DNA from 2 places in the Rhodococcus sp. NPDC127527 genome. Region 1 is predicted to be linked to the other one. Evidence: riboswitches for the same ligand, from Rfam matches in the RefSeq annotation. Region 1 holds a riboswitch; the other holds the start of a gene.
The links. Region 1 has a riboswitch for thiamine pyrophosphate ahead of thiO (glycine oxidase ThiO). Riboswitches for the same ligand answer to the same signal wherever they lie in the genome.
Positions count from the first base shown of each region.

Region 2: it holds a riboswitch for thiamine pyrophosphate, as region 1 does, so the genes downstream of both, ACFVH2_RS04900 (purine-cytosine permease family protein) here and thiO (glycine oxidase ThiO) in region 1, are expected to answer to the same signal.

Region 1 is NZ_JBHXVP010000004.1:351,520-358,998, forward strand. Features, by position in the region: gene ACFVH2_RS10275 (ABC transporter permease) at 1-460, opposite strand, end outside; gene ACFVH2_RS10280 (ABC transporter ATP-binding protein) at 460-1,407, opposite strand; gene ppk2 (polyphosphate kinase 2) at 1,484-2,431, opposite strand; gene ACFVH2_RS10290 (thiazole synthase) at 2,508-3,266, opposite strand; gene thiS (sulfur carrier protein ThiS) at 3,271-3,489, opposite strand; gene thiO (glycine oxidase ThiO) at 3,490-4,578, opposite strand; TPP riboswitch at 4,575-4,686, opposite strand; gene thiE (thiamine phosphate synthase) at 4,713-5,420, shown strand; gene ACFVH2_RS10310 (NUDIX domain-containing protein) at 5,518-6,387, opposite strand; gene ACFVH2_RS10315 (hypothetical protein) at 6,560-7,479, shown strand, end outside.
Region 2 is NZ_JBHXVP010000002.1:406,653-414,131, reverse strand. Features, by position in the region: gene ACFVH2_RS04915 (ABC transporter ATP-binding protein) at 1-253, opposite strand, end outside; gene ACFVH2_RS04910 (hypothetical protein) at 327-941, opposite strand; gene ACFVH2_RS04905 (TenA family protein) at 938-1,543, opposite strand; gene ACFVH2_RS04900 (purine-cytosine permease family protein) at 1,540-2,901, opposite strand; TPP riboswitch at 2,893-3,003, opposite strand; gene ACFVH2_RS04895 (peptidyl-tRNA hydrolase) at 3,055-3,819, opposite strand; gene serB (phosphoserine phosphatase SerB) at 3,816-5,036, opposite strand; gene ctaD (cytochrome c oxidase subunit I) at 5,158-6,891, opposite strand; gene ACFVH2_RS04880 (DUF427 domain-containing protein) at 7,065-7,479, opposite strand, start outside.

The DNA.
Region 1 (7,479 bases):
CGCCGGTGAGCACGAGTCGCGCGCCGGCCTCGGCACCCGCGGTGGCCTTGGCGATCGCGAAGGCCCCGAAGGTCAGCGCGAAGGTCAGCACCGCACCGAAGACGCCGATCAGTCCCGCCTTTGCCACCAGTACCGAATCGCGCTTGGGCACGGCCTGGAACGTGGTGCGGATGATGCCGAAGCGGTACTCACTGGTCACGGCGAGCGCGGCCAGGATCATCAGCACCAGCACGCCGAAGCCCGTGACGCCGCCGACGGCGTCGGACAGGGTCGGCAGGAGCGGCTCGAAGTCCGGCTTCTCCCCCTGCGCGAGTTGATTGTTGAACGAATTGAGGCTCGCCTTCGAGCTCAGGCCGACCACCGCGGCCAGCCCCAGGCCGAGGACCACGATCGCGACCGTGCACCACCAGGGCGACCGGGTCGAGGTGAGCTTGATTCGTTCCGCTGCCATGACACCCATCAGAGCGCCCCTCCCATCACTTCTTCGACGCCCGCGGCGTGGTACTGCACGTCGTCGCCGGTCAGCTTCATGAACGCTTCCTCGAGCGATCCGCGCTGAGAAGACAACTCGTGCAGGATGATTCCGTTACTGCCGGCGAGGTGGCCGATCGCGTCCGTGGTGGCGTCCAGCACCACCAGCGCCTGCCCGTCGAGCGGATCCCGACCGTCCTCGCGGACCGTCAGCCCCTGCGAGGTGAGCAGGCTGCGCAGGGCGTCGAGCTGCGGGCTGCGCACCCGCACGCTCGACTCGGAGGACCGGTCGACGAACTCCTGTACCGAGGTGTCCGAGATCAGCCGACCGCGGCCGATCACCACCAGATGCTCGGCGGTCAACGCCATCTCGGAGAGCAGGTGACTGGACACCAGAACGGTTCGTCCCTCGGCGGCCAAGCGCTGCATGAACTTTCGGATCCAGACGATGCCCTCCGGATCGAGACCGTTGACCGGCTCGTCGAACAGCAGCACCTTGGGGTCGCCCAGCAACGCGCCCGCGAGCCCAAGTCGCTGCGACATGCCGAGAGAGAATCCGCCCGCCTTCTTGCCCGCCACCTCGGTGAGACCGACCAGTCGCAACACCTCGTCGACCCGCGACGACGGCAGGCCGTTGGAGGCGGCCATCCAGTGCAGGTGCGCCTTGGCGGACCGGTTGGGGTGCACCCACTTCGCGTCGAGCAGCGCGCCGACCGTCCGCAACGGTTGCTTGAGTTCGCCGTACGGTTTGCCGTCGATCAGCGCGGTGCCCGATGTCGGGCGGTCGAGGCCGAGGATCATCCGCATGGTCGTGGACTTGCCCGCGCCGTTCGGCCCCAGGAATCCGGTGACGATGCCGGGTCGCACCGTGAAGGTCAGGTCGTCTACCGCCTTCGTGGGCCCGTATATCTTGGTCAATCCCCTCACTTCAATCATGAGGTCAAGGATTCACCAGTGCACCGAGGCGCGCATCCTCCGCAGGTCTCGACATCTGTCATCCCTGGGGATGACGTCAACCCTGACCGTTACCCCCGGGTGAGGGCCAGGCCGACAGGTCCGGGAAGTGGTTGGTGGGCTGTTCGCCCTCGTCGTACACCGTCGAGGCCGGGCCGATCAGCAACGGATCGGGGGTGCCGACGACCCGTGGGTTCTTGTCGGTGTAGTCGAACCGCGACAGCAGCCAGCGCATCGCCTCGAGTCGCGCCCGCTTCTTGTCGTTGGACTTGACGATCGTCCACGGCGCGTGCGGGGTGTCGGTGTAGAAGAGCATGTCCTCCTTCGCCTCGGTGTAGGCGTCCCACTTGTCGAGGCTGGCGAGGTCGGTCGGCGACAGCTTCCACCGCTTGACCGGGTCGGTGCTGCGGGCGACGAACCGCGCGTGCTGTTCCTCGCGACCGACCGAGAACCAGAACTTCACGAGACGAATACCCGACTGCACCAGCATCCGCTCGAATTCCGGTGCGGAGCGCGTGAATTCGAGGTACTCGTGCGGTGTGCAGTAACCCATCACCCGCTCGACACCCGCCCTGTTGTACCAGGACCGGTCCATGAGCACGATCTCACCGCCCGACGGGAGGTGCTCGACGTACCGCTGGAAGTACCACTGCTTGCGCTCACGCTCGGTGGGCTTCTCCAGCGCCATCACCCGGGCGCCACGAGGGTTGAGGTGCTCGGTGAGCCGCTTGATCGCGCCGCCCTTGCCCGCCGCGTCCCGACCCTCGAAGATGATGACGATCTTCTCGTCGTTCTCCTTGACCCACGCCTGCAGCTTCAGCAGCTCGATCTGCAGGGTCCGCTTGCGCCGCTCGTACTGCCGCCGGGTCATCTTCTTGTCGTAGGGGTACCCGTGCCGCCACGGCGCGTCCGGACCGTCGTCGCTCCGTATCCGTCCGGACTTGCGCAGCAGCTCGTCGATCTCGTCGATCTCGGGCGTGACGTCGACCTGCTGGGGCTGCGCCATCTCGAAATCGGGACCGGCACCCTGGCCGTCTGAGTTCCGAAGATCGTCCACCTTTCGAGACTACCTCCGGATCGGGTCAGAGATCGGGCGAGGAAGCCTGCGCCCAGAACCGCTTCGGGATCCGGCCCGCGAGCCGAGCCGCGCGACCGGCGACCACCGCGGACGCCATCGCGGTCGCCATGAGCGCGGGGTCCTTCGCCCTGGTCACCGCGGTCGCGAGCAGCACGGCGTCGCACCCCAGCTCCATCGCCAGCGCGGCGTCGCTCGCCGTCCCGATGCCGGCATCGAGGATCACCGGCACGCCCGCCGACTCGACGATCATCTCGATGTTGTGCGGGTTGCAGATGCCCAGCCCGGTGCCGATCGGGGCGCCGAGCGGCATCACCGCCGCACAACCGACGTCCTCGAGCCGACGGGCCAGCACCGGGTCGTCCGTGGTGTACGGCAACACGGTGAATCCGTCGTCGACGAGTTGTTCGGCGGCGGAGACCAACTCGATGGCGTCGGGCAGCAACGTCCGCTCGTCCGCGATCACCTCGAGCTTGACCCAGTCGGTCTCGAGCGCCTCGCGCGCCAACTGTGCGGTGAGCACGGCCTCGGCCGCGCCCCGGCACCCCGCGGTGTTCGGCAGCGGTGCGATCTTCAGCGTGGTCAGCAGGTCGAGCACCCCGGTGCCGCCGGCCGCGTCGATCCGCCGCATCGCGACCGTGGTCAGCTCGGTGCCCGACGCGACCAGCGCCTCCTCCAGCACCGCGAGGTTGGCCGCCCCGCCGGTGCCCATGATCAGGCGCGAGCCGAAGGTGCGCCCGGCGATGGTCAGCTGGTCGGTCACCATCGGGTCAGCCACCCTGCACCGCCGTGAGAATCTCGATCTCCCAACCCTTTTCGACCGGACTGCCCCAGGACGTGCGCGGGAACACCGTGCCGTCCACCGCCACCGCGATGCCCTTCTCCGGCAGTCCGAGATGCGCGAGCAACTGGGCCACGGTCAGCTGCTCGGACAACTGGTGATCCTCGCCGTTGACGGTGATACCGATGTTCACCGGTGCGTTGGTCATCTACTTCCTCGCTCTGTCGATCGACGCCCCGAGCCCGGCGAACCGGTCCGGGGAACAGGTCTTGGCCTCGGGCAGCGGAGTGCCCGAGAGTTCGGCGACCACCGCGTCCGCGGACAGCGGCGTCAGCAGGATGCCGTTGCGCCCGGCCCCGGCGGCCAGGACCACCCGGTCCGACACCCGGCCGAGGATCGGCAGGTTGTCGGGGCTCATCGGCCGCAGCCCGGCGGCGGTCTCGTGCAGTTCGTACTCCCCGATGCTCGGCATCAACGCCTCGGCGTCCGCGATCAGGTCGCGCACCCCGGCCACCGTGACCTGGGTGTCCTCGCCGGACTCGTGCTGTGTCGCACCGACGACGATCCCGTCGCCGCGCGGCACCAGGTAGACCGGCCGGCCGTGCACGCTGCCGCGGATGGTGCGGGTGGGGGCGGGCGCGACTCCGGGACGACGGTGCAGGCGCAGGATCTCGCCCTTGACCGGGCGCACCGGCAGTCCGGGCCACAGTCGCGCGGCGGCCGTGCCCGCGGCGATCACCACCTGATCGGCGTCGAGCGCATGGACGTCGGTGACGGCCTGCGGGGCGAACGTCACGCCCGCGCCCTCGCAGGCCCCACGGAGCGCGCGGACCAGGGCACGGTTGTCCACGGCGGACTCGGTGGCGGCGAGCAGGGCCAGTCGGATGTTCGGGGCGAGCGAGGGCTCGGCCGCACGGATCTCGGCACGCGAGAGCAGGTCCAGGTGGTACCCCTGCGTCTCGAGCCATTCCGCGACGCGGCGCAGGTCGGCGGCGTCGGCGGCGTCGAGCGCGACCGTCACCGAGCCGTCGGAGGTGAAGAGGGACTCACCGGTCAGCGACTCGAGTTCGCGACCGAACTCGGGCCACCGCTCCAGCGACGCGGCCCCGGCGGCCAGCACCGCGTCCTCGCCGGGCCAGCCCTCGGACAGCGGCGCGAGCATGCCGCCGGCCACCCAGGATGCACCCGACGCCACCGCCGGGTCGTGGACGGTGACGGTCCAGCCTGCCTTGGTCGCGCGCCACGCCACCGACAGTCCGATGGCGCCGCCACCGATCACCGCGACGGTTCTGCTCACAACTCCACCTCACTCCCTGCGCCGGCATGATCCGGGTCAGGTATGACGGTCGGGGCTCGCGAGCCCCCTCTCAGCCCCGCGTCCGCCGGGACTCCCGTGTCACTTCGTTCACGGTAGAGACTACCGTTGAGGTCGTGCATCCCTCGCATTCCGGTAAGCACCTGACCCCACGGGAACGCCTCGCGAGCGCCCGCCTCTACCTGTGCACCGACGCCCGCCGTGAGCGCGGCGACCTCGCCAAGTTCGCCGAAGCCGCGCTCGCCGGCGGGGTGGACATCATCCAGCTCCGTGACAAGGGCTCGCCGGGTGAGAAGAAGTTCGGCCGGATGGAGACCCGCGAGGAACTCGGCGCGCTCGCCGAGCTGGCGGCGGCGTGCAGGCGGCACGGCGCGCTGCTGGCCGTGAACGACCGCGCCGACCTCGCGCTGGCCGCGGGCGCCGACGTGCTGCACCTCGGGCAGGGCGACCTGCCGGTGCACTACGCGCGCCGGATCGTCGGCCCGCAGGTGGTCGTCGGCCGTTCGACGCACAGTCGCGCGCAGGCCCAGCTGGCGGCGATCGAGGACGACGTCGACTACTTCTGCACCGGTCCGGTGTGGGCCACGCCCACCAAGCCCGGGCGCACCGCGTCCGGCATCGAGCTCGTGCGCTCGACGGCCGAGTCGTCACCGACGATGCCGTGGTTCGCGATCGGCGGCATCGACGAGCATCGGCTGCCGGAGGTGCTCGACGCCGGGGCCAAGCGCATCGTCGTGGTCCGCGCGATCACCGAGGCCCGCGACCCCCAGGCCGCCGCCCGCTCCCTCGCCGACGCCCTGGCCGTCAACGCCGCCGCCCGCTGACCCTCCCCCGCCGACCCCCAAGCCCCGTCGGTCTTCCCGAATGGCCCATTCGGTCGGTCAGAGTGAACGAATGGGCCATTCGGGAAGGAACCCCGGGTCAGTCGAGCCAGGCGAGGACGGTCGACGGCGAGAGCCGCAGCACCGTCTCGGGCAGCCGGTCGCGCAGGCCGCGATCCGCGGTGACGACGGCGGTCAGCTCGTCGGCGAACCCGGTGAGGGTGGTCGACGCCGGGCGACCCGACGCCAGCAGCGCGAGTGCGTCGTCCCCGCTGCCGGGCGCGACGTGCACCGGAACCCGGGCGTCCACCCCGGCGACCGCGCCGGCCTGTCCCTCGAGTACCGCCTCGACCCTCGGCAGCCAACCGAAACCACCGCCAGGCAGTTCGATGGTGCGCGGCAGGCTTCCGGCGAGCGCGGCCAGCAACTCCCCGGTGGCCCCGACCCGGTCGCGCCACCACCCGTTGGGCCGCGATCCGAGCACGTTCGCGGTGTCGAGCAGCAGCCGTACCGGCGCCGCGCGCAGCGACGGCCAGCTGGCCGCGAACCCCGGATGCAGGGGCAGGTCCTCGACGCGGTCCTCGGGCACCCAGCGCAGCTCGGTGCTCTCCCCGTTCGGGACGGTGTCCAGCGCGGTCTCGGCATCGGCGATCACCGTCGTGTAGGTCCAGCCTCCCCCGGCTCGGGCGGTCACCCGTTCGGCCCGCACCTGCACCAGGTCGGTGGCGATGCCCGCCTCCTCCTGCGCCTCGCGAACTGCCGCGTGGGTGGTGCTCTCGTGCGAGTCCCGGGCGCCGCCGGGCAGTGCCCACGTGCCGCCCTGATGACTCCACTGCGCCCGGTGCTGGAGCAGGACCGCCGATCCACCGTCCTGCGCGGGCGCGCGCAGCAGCAGCCCGGCCGCACCGAACCGCCCCCAGTACCGGCTGCCGTCCTCGCTCGTGGCCCAGCCGTCCCCGTCACCGCGCATCGACTTCGCTCACCTACTCCAGATCGTGCCGCGCCGCACCAAGTCGGCCCCTCGCGTGTCCGCCACAACTGTTCGCCGTCGAACTTAGCCAGTCGTGGATCCCAAAGCGCGGTTACTGCTTATATGCTGCCCTTTGTCGGGCACTCGGGCCAGATAGAAGGGGTGCAGCACAGTGGCTGTTCGAGTTGCGCCTTCGACCGAGCCGCTCGGCGACACGCCCGCCCCGACCACGGAGCCGCTACCGCCGCCGAGCCGGCCCGCACGGCTGCGCGCGTTCAGCCGCACCACGCCCGCGAAGATGGTCACCCTCGGTGTCGGACTGATCGCCCTCGCGCTCCTGTCCGGCACCGTCGGCGCCGCCCAGGTCGCCGACCGTCAGCGCACCCTCGACACCCTGCTCACCCAGGTCGAACCACTCGCGAACGCGTCCCAGCACCTCTACAGCTCGCTGTCCATCGCGGACGCGGCCGCGACCACCGCGTTCCTCGCCGGCGGCATCGAGCCCGCCGCCGTCCGCGACCGGTACACGCAGGCCGTCGGCGACGCGGGCCAGGACATCGTCGACGCGTCCGTGGGTGTCGCGGCCGACGACGGGACCGCGCACGCCCTGTTGACGCAGCTGTCGGTCGGGCTGCCGGTGTACACCGGCCTCGTCGAGACGGCGCGCGCCAACAACCGCACCGGGTACCCGGTGGGGTCGGCGTACCTGAGCGAGGCCTCGTCGATGATGCAGACCACCCTGCTGCCGCTGGCCGAGCAGTTGCACAACGAGCAGTCCGACCGGGTGGTGCAGAGCCAGGACGAGTTCGCCCGGCCGCCGTGGCTGGCGATCGCCCTGCTGGTGCTCGCCCTGGTGGCCCTCGTCGTCGCCTCGCTGCTGCTCGCCCGCTGGACCCGCCGCCGACTGAACCTGGGCCTGATCGTCGCCGCGGCCGCGATCGCCGCCGCGGTCTGCTGGCTGGTGGCCGCGGGGCTGGTCTCGGCGACGGCCACCGCGCACGCGCTGGACGACGGCGCCCGACCGCTGACCGATCTGACGACCGCCCGCATCCTCGCCCAGCAGGCCCGCGCCGACGAGACGCTCAGCCTGGT
Region 2 (7,479 bases), on a different contig from region 1:
GCAGTTCGCTGACGTCGACGCGTCCCAGCGTCTCGCCGAGCAGGTTCGCGTGACCGGAGGTCGGGTGCACCTCGGCGGCCGCGATCCGCAGCAGCGAGGTCTTGCCCGCGCCGTTGGGCCCGAGCACAACCCACCTCTCGTCGAGTTCCACCTTCCAGGTGACGGGACCGACCAGGGTGACACCGCCGCGGCGGATGAGCACGTCGTCGAAATCGATGAGCAGATCGGGATCAGGTTCGGGCACGGCAGCCATCCTCTCTCACCGGCGCCGCCCGCACACAACGGGAGCCGTCCGCGTGTCGGGCATGCCCGACCGCACTTGCGGGTCAGCGCGTCAGATCGTCCCAGAACTGCACCTCGAACTCGGCGACCCGGCCGAACGCCGCCCGCTGCGCCGGCGTGGGCTCGCCCGCACCCAGCAGCTCGCCGAGGTCGGCGACGTAGTCCGCGAACGGCGGCGCGCTCCAGTTGTCGATGAAGGAGCGGTACCGCGAGTCGGCGGCCGCGGCGCGCTCGCGGACGGTGGTCCACGCGTCGAGGTACGCCTTCTCCACGCCGTAGAGCACCGCCGAGGCGATCTCGTAGCCGTCGTGCAGGCTGGCGAGCATGAACGAGGTGTACGACGCGCAGCCGAGGCTGGGCCGGTACCCGTCCCGGTCGAGTCCCCGGGCGTCGAGTTCGTCGCGGAAGAGGCCGAGTTCCGGTGTGAGAGCGGCGATCCCACCTGCGAGGACGTCGCGGGACCGTTCGTCGGGTGCGAGGGTCAGCACGCCGGCGAGGAAACGGCGGAACTCCACCACGAACGCGTGGTCCTCGAGCAGCCAGCGGTCGAACGACTCGGCGGCGAGCGTGCCGTCGGCGGTGGCCAGGACGAAGGGGTGCTCGGCCAGGCGCCGCCAGCGCTCGGCCTCGCCGTCGACCAGTACGCGGGCCCGGCTCATCGCGCGTCCCAGAACGCGAGTTCGTGGCGCATCGCCGACATGAAGGCCGCCTCCGCGACCGCCGGGTCGGGGTCCGCCTCGTCGAGCATCGCCGCACACCGGTCGGCGAGCGCCGCGAATCCCGGATCCGCGTAGGTGTCCACCCAGCGGCGGTAGCGGGGATCGGCGGGCGGGTGCTCCGCGAGCGCGATACCGAGCTGCGAGTACCCCCACATGCACGGCAACAACGCCGCCAGCCCGCGACCGTAGTCGGACGCCGCGTCGAGCAGGAAGCCCGTGTAGGCCTCGCACTGCGGACTCTTGACCGCGGAGTCGAACCGCGCGCCAAAGGGTTCGGACAGCTCGCGGTGCAGGCTCAGCTCCTCGTGCAGGGTCGAGTGCGCGAGATCCACCAGGTAGCCGAGGTGACCGTCGGGCGCCTGCCAGGCCAGCCGCGTGAACACCCGGGTGTAGTCGAGCAGGTACAGGTAGTCCTGTTCGAGCCAGCTGCGGAACACCGCCGGGTCGAGGTCGCCGCGCGCGATCCCGGCCACGGTGGGATGCGCCAGCTGCTGCGCCAGCAGCGGCCGACCGAGCTCCTGCAGTCGTGTCGAGAGACTCACGCCCGCACCGCCTTTCGGGCACCGATGAGGCCGATCACCGCGGTCAGCACGCCGGCCACGATCAGCGAGGCCAGCGACGCCGACCAGCCGGCGGACGGAATCCCCAGCGAGGACTGCAGATTCGTCCACCATTGCGTCCATCCCGCACCGAATCCGGTGAAGTAGGTCGGCGTGACGAGCTGGTACACCACGAACCCGACCGCCCAGGGCACGAGCATCCCCCACCGCGAGGGCGCCGACTCGGACACGTCCCAGACACCCCGCTTGATCAGGTAGAACGAGACCAGGAAGGTCGCGGTCAGCGGCACGAACACGGCACCGATCAGGAACAGGAACGGCTCGTAGCTGTAGGCGTCCACGCTCAACGCGAGCAGGGTCGCGACGGCGCCCACCCCGACGACCAGGTACCGGCGGTCCAGCGAGGGCCGCAGGTTCTGCGCGCTGATCGCGGTGGAGTAGATGTTCGCGAACGCTTCGTCCATCTCGTCGGCGACCAGGATCAGCAGCGCGACACCGGCGAGCGGGAGCACGAGCAGACTGCCGATGATGTCGAATCCCGGTTCGAGGCCGAACGCCACGAAGGCCAGCACACCGAGCGCGAAGAACGCCACGGTCGCCCCGCCGTATCCGATCGTGGCGCCGAGGAACGCGGCCCGCGGGGAGCGGGAGTGCCTGGCATAGTCGGCGGCCAGCGGCACCCAGGAGATCGGCATCGCGATCACCAGATCCACGCTGGTCCAGAATCCGGAGAAGTTGCCGTCGGTGAGCGAGGGCAGGTCCCTCATCAGCACGTTCACCAGGAGGTACACCGTCGATCCGATCGCGGCCCACACGGCATACCTGGCGAGGATGTGCACGACCTTGAGCGGGCGCAACGCCATCAGCGTGGCGAGCACGCCCGCCACGAGCACGAACGGCCAGCGCTGCCACCCCGTCAGCCGGGCTGCGGCCTCCGCCATGACGAACACCTCGAAAGTCGCCCAGCCGACACACTGGACGAGGTTCAGCACCGTCGGCAGGGCGGACAGCTTGCTTCCGAGCAGCCCGCGCATCATCACCATTGCGGGGGCGCCGACGGATGCGCCGGCGGACGCGGTCAGACCGAGCAGCGTCGAACCGATCAGCGCGCCGACGACCACCGCGAGCAGGGTCGCCAGCAACGACTGTCCCTGCAGCACGGTGTAGGTCGCCGCGACCGGGAGCAGCAGCGAGATGCCGAGATTCCCCCACAGGCCGACCTGGGCTCCGAGACCCAGAGTGCGAGTGGGGTTCTCGTCGAGAGTGAAGGACGGCTCCGAGGACTCGACCGAAACCGAACCCGGGGACGACTCCCCGGGTTGTGAACGCACAACAGACATCGCGCTGCTCCCTACGCCGGAATGACCCGGATCAGGTGTGACGGTCGGAGCAGCCGTGCTCCCTCTCAGCCCTACGACGCCAGGGCTCCCGTGCTGGACGCGCTCACCTTAAGCCGATCCGCAGCTCTTTACCAAGCCCGCCCCCTGCCCGCGTCAGACGTGCGCGATCACCGTCGTCGACCCGGGCGCCACCTCGGTGAAGCCGGCGTCGCGCACCGCGACCGCCCGACCCGCCGCCAGCTCGCCGACGAGCGTCGACCACCGGTCGGGGTCGGCGTCACGCACCGCGCACCGGAAGCCGTCGCGGGCCCACAGCCAGGCCCGCTCGGCGGTCATCGCGCCCGCCAGGATCATGGCGGCGTGACCGACCTGCGCGGCGGCCTTGCCGACGGTCATGCCGAGCGAGCCGTCGACCCACAGCACGACCGTCCCGTCGTGTGGATCGTCGGGACGGTCGTGGTCGAGGTCGGTGCCGCCGATCTGCAGCTTGCGAATTCGGGGGTCGAGCGCACCGACCGGTCCCGGCACCAGGGCACGTGCCTGCGCCCCGCCGACGTCGGCGGTGACCCCGTCCACCGCCTGCGCGGCCAGCCATTGCGCACCCCGGGCCCGTCGCGCGACCTTGCGGATGCGCGCACCGGTCCAGGAACGGTAGTCGGCGCTCCACGGACCGGGCTCGCCGTCCTCGCCTGCACCGACCCGCTCGTCGAGGCAGAGCGCGACCGTCGCCGTCGCCGCGGCCGCCAGCAGGGCACTGCGGGCGGGCGGGGCGGCCTTGGGGATGTGCAGCACCAGGGGCATCGCGAGCACCAGCGACGGGTCCTCGGGATCCGGGCGGTCGCCGTAACCGGCGGCCAGCACCGCGTGGCGGGCCCGGAAACCGGCGTCTGGCCGGGTCTCCGGAACCCCTTGTGTCACAGTGGGACCCGACGTACCAGACCGTCCGCTGCGTCGGCCGCCTCGACCTCGTCCCGGGTCACGCCGAGCACGAAGAGGACCGCGTCGAGGAACGGGTGGGACAGGGCCGTGTCGGCGACCTCTCGCAGGGCGGGCTTCGCGTTGAACGCCACGCCGAGACCCGCGGCATTGAGCATGTCGATGTCGTTGGCGCCGTCGCCGACCGCGACGGTCTGCTCCATCGGCACTCCGACCTGGGCGGCGAACTTGCGCAGCGCCACCGCCTTCGCGGCCCGGTCGACGACCGCGCCGATCACACGGCCGGTGAGCTTGCCGTCCACCACCTCGAGCGTGTTCGCCTCGACGAAGTCCAACTCCAGGTCGTGCGCGAGCCCCTCGATGACCTGACGGAAACCCCCGGAGACGACCCCGCAGTGGAAGCCGAGCCGGCGCAGGGTGCGAATGGTGGTGCGGGCACCCGGGGTCAGCTCGAGGTCGCGGCCGACCTCGTCGATGACGGAGGCGTCGAGGCCGGCGAGCACGGCGACGCGCTGGTGCAGCGACTCGGCGAAGTCGATCTCCCCGCGCATCGCCGACTCGGTGACCGCACGGACCTCGTCCTCCTTACCCGCGCGGGCGGCGAGCATCTCGATGACCTCACCCTGCACGAGCGTGGAGTCCACGTCGAACACGATGAGCCGCTTGGCTCGCCGGGCCAGGCCCGCGAGCTCGATGGCGATGTCCACGCTCTCCTCGACCGCGACCTCCGCGAGGGCGGTGCGCAGGGCTCCGTTGGCGTCCGCTCCGCTGTCGGCGGCGGTCACCATCAGCTCGAGCCCGGTGAGCGGGTAGTCCGCGATGCCGCGGATGGAGTCGATGTTCGCGCCCTGCTTGGCCAGTTCGCGGGCGATCTGCCGCAGTGCGCGGGCGGTCACCGGGCTGCCGAGCACGACGACGGCGTGGGTGGACGGCGCGGGCTTGGCGCCGGCGTCGGACCCGATCTCGACGTCGACCGACATCCCGACGGTCGCCATCGCGTCCTCGAGGGCCTCCTGCAGGGCCTCCGGGTCCGACGGGCAGGACACCAGCACGCCGAGCGTGAGGCGCCCCCGGATCACCACCTGCTCGACGTCGAGCAGGCTCACACCGTGGCGCGCGAGCGCCGCGAGCAGAACCGAGGTGACGCCGGGACGGTCCGGTCCCGTGACCGTGACCAGGACCGTGGTGCCTGAACCCACCGAGAACTCCCTCCATCCCGCGAATGCCGCCGCGGGGTCGTGATCCATTGTGCCAACCACAGTATTTCCCAAACGCAAGGCCCCGCCCGAAGCTCGGGCGGGGCCTTGTGTGTGGTTGTGACTAGTGCGCGTCCTCGAGCACCTTCGCCGACTTGTCGCCGTGGCCGGGTCCGACGTGCGCCTCGGCGCGCATCCGCTCGACCATGTGCGGGTAGTGCAGCTCGAACGCCGGGCGCTCCGACCGGATCCGGGGCAGCTCGGTGAAGTTGTGCCGCGGCGGCGGGCAGGAGGTGGCCCACTCGAGCGAGTTGCCGTAACCCCACGGGTCGTCCACGGTGACGATCTCGCCGTAGCGGTAGCTCTTGAAGACGTTCCACAGGAACGGCAGCGTCGAGGCACCGAGGATGAACGCGCCGATCGTGGAGATGGTGTTCAGGGTGGTGAACCCGTCCGAGGGCAGGTAGTCGGCGTAGCGACGGGGCATGCCCTCGTTACCGAGCCAGTGCTGGACCAGGAACGTGGTGTGGAAGCCGATGAAGGTGGTCCAGAAGTGCCACTTCGCGAGGCGCTCGTCCATCAGGCGCCCGGTCATCTTCGGGAACCAGAAGTAGATGCCGGCGTAGGTCGCGAACACGATGGTGCCGAAGAGCACGTAGTGGAAGTGCGCGACGACGAAGTAGGTGTCGGTGACGTGGAAGTCGATCGGCGGGCTGGCGAGCAGCACGCCGGACAGGCCACCGAACAGGAAGGTGACGATGAAGCCGACGGAGAACAGCATCGGCGACTCGAAGGTCACCTGCCCCTTCCACATGGTGCCGATCCAGTTGAAGAACTTCACACCGGTCGGGACCGCGATGAGGAACGTCATGAAGGAGAAGAACGGCAGCAGCACCGCGCCGGTGGCGTACATGTGGTGCGCCCACACCGCGATCGACAGGGCGGCGATACCCAGCGTGGCGTAGACCAGACCGCTGTAGCCGAAGAGAGGCTTGCGGCTGAAGACCGGGAAGATCTCCGAGACGATGCCGAAGAACGGCAGCGCGATGATGTACACCTCGGGGTGACCGAAGAACCAGAACAGGTGCTGCCAGAGCAGGACTCCACCGTTGGCCGGGTCGAAGATGTGCGCGCCGAGGTGCCGGTCCACGAACACACCGAGCAGTGCCGCGGTGAGCAGCGGGAAGGCGAGCAGGATCAGGACGCTGGTCACCAGGATGTTCCAGGTGAAGATCGGCATCCGGAACATGGTCATGCCGGGGGCACGCAGGCAGATCACCGTGGTGATCATGTTGACGCCACCGAGGATGGTGCCGAGGCCGCTGACCGCGAGGCCCAGGATCCACAGGTCCGCGCCGACGCCGGGCGAGTGCACCGCGTCCGTGAGCGGGCTGTAGGCGGTCCAGCCGAAGTCGGCCGCGCCACCGGGGGTGATGAAGCCGGCGGTCGCGATGGTGGAACCGAACAGGTACAGCCAGTAGCTGAACGCGTTCAGCCGCGGGAACGCGACGTCGGGGGCGCCGATCTGCAGCGGCAGGATGTAGTTCGCGAAGCCGAACACGATCGGCGTCGCGTACATGAGCAGCATGATCGTGCCGTGCATGGTGAACAGCTGGTTGAACTGCTCGTTCGACAGGAACTGCATGCCCGGGACCGCGAGCTCCGTACGCATCAGCAGGGCCATCAGACCGCCGATGAGGAAGAACGCGAACGCGGTCACCATGTACATGATCCCAAGCACCTTGGGGTCTGTCGTGGTGACCATCTTGTAGATGTACGAGCCCTTGGGTCCCAGTCGCGCCGGGTAGGGCCGCTTGGCCGCTATCTCGGGGACTGGCTGGGGCGCTACGGCAGTCACTGATCCTCCTGAATGTGCCCTTGGTCGCTCCGCAGGCTCCGCTCTGGACATCCAGCCCCGGGGCAGCGAGGCGAACGTCCTCATGGCTTGCGCTCTGAGGAATCGTAGACCGTCGCCCCACGATCCGCGGAGTCGGTCCTACCCACTGTCGTACTTCGTGTCGCGTATCCCCGTCAGCCCATCTCTGACCAGGGAGTACGGGGACGTTCGATCGGCGTGCCGTCGACGACGAGGTCGAGTCGCTCTTGATAGAAGGCGACCAGGCCGGCTATCTGCGGGCAGTCCGGCAGCGGCCGTTCGTAGCTCCACGCGATGTCGGTTCCGGCGTCGCCGAACCCGTCGACGGAGTAGTACGACGCCTCGCCCTTGTAGGCGCAGTAGGTTCGGGTCGCGCTGGGCACCAGCGGAACGCCGACGTCCTCGCGCGGCAGGTAGAAGCGCGTCACCGGCAGCAGGGTCTCGAACACCACGGACGGTCGGTCCGACTCGGCGAGCACCAGGCCCTCGAGCTCCAGGCGAACCCTCCGCGAGGAGCGACGAACGTCGACCCGGTGGAAAGGATCGCGCGGGTGGCCGAGGATCGGCTCG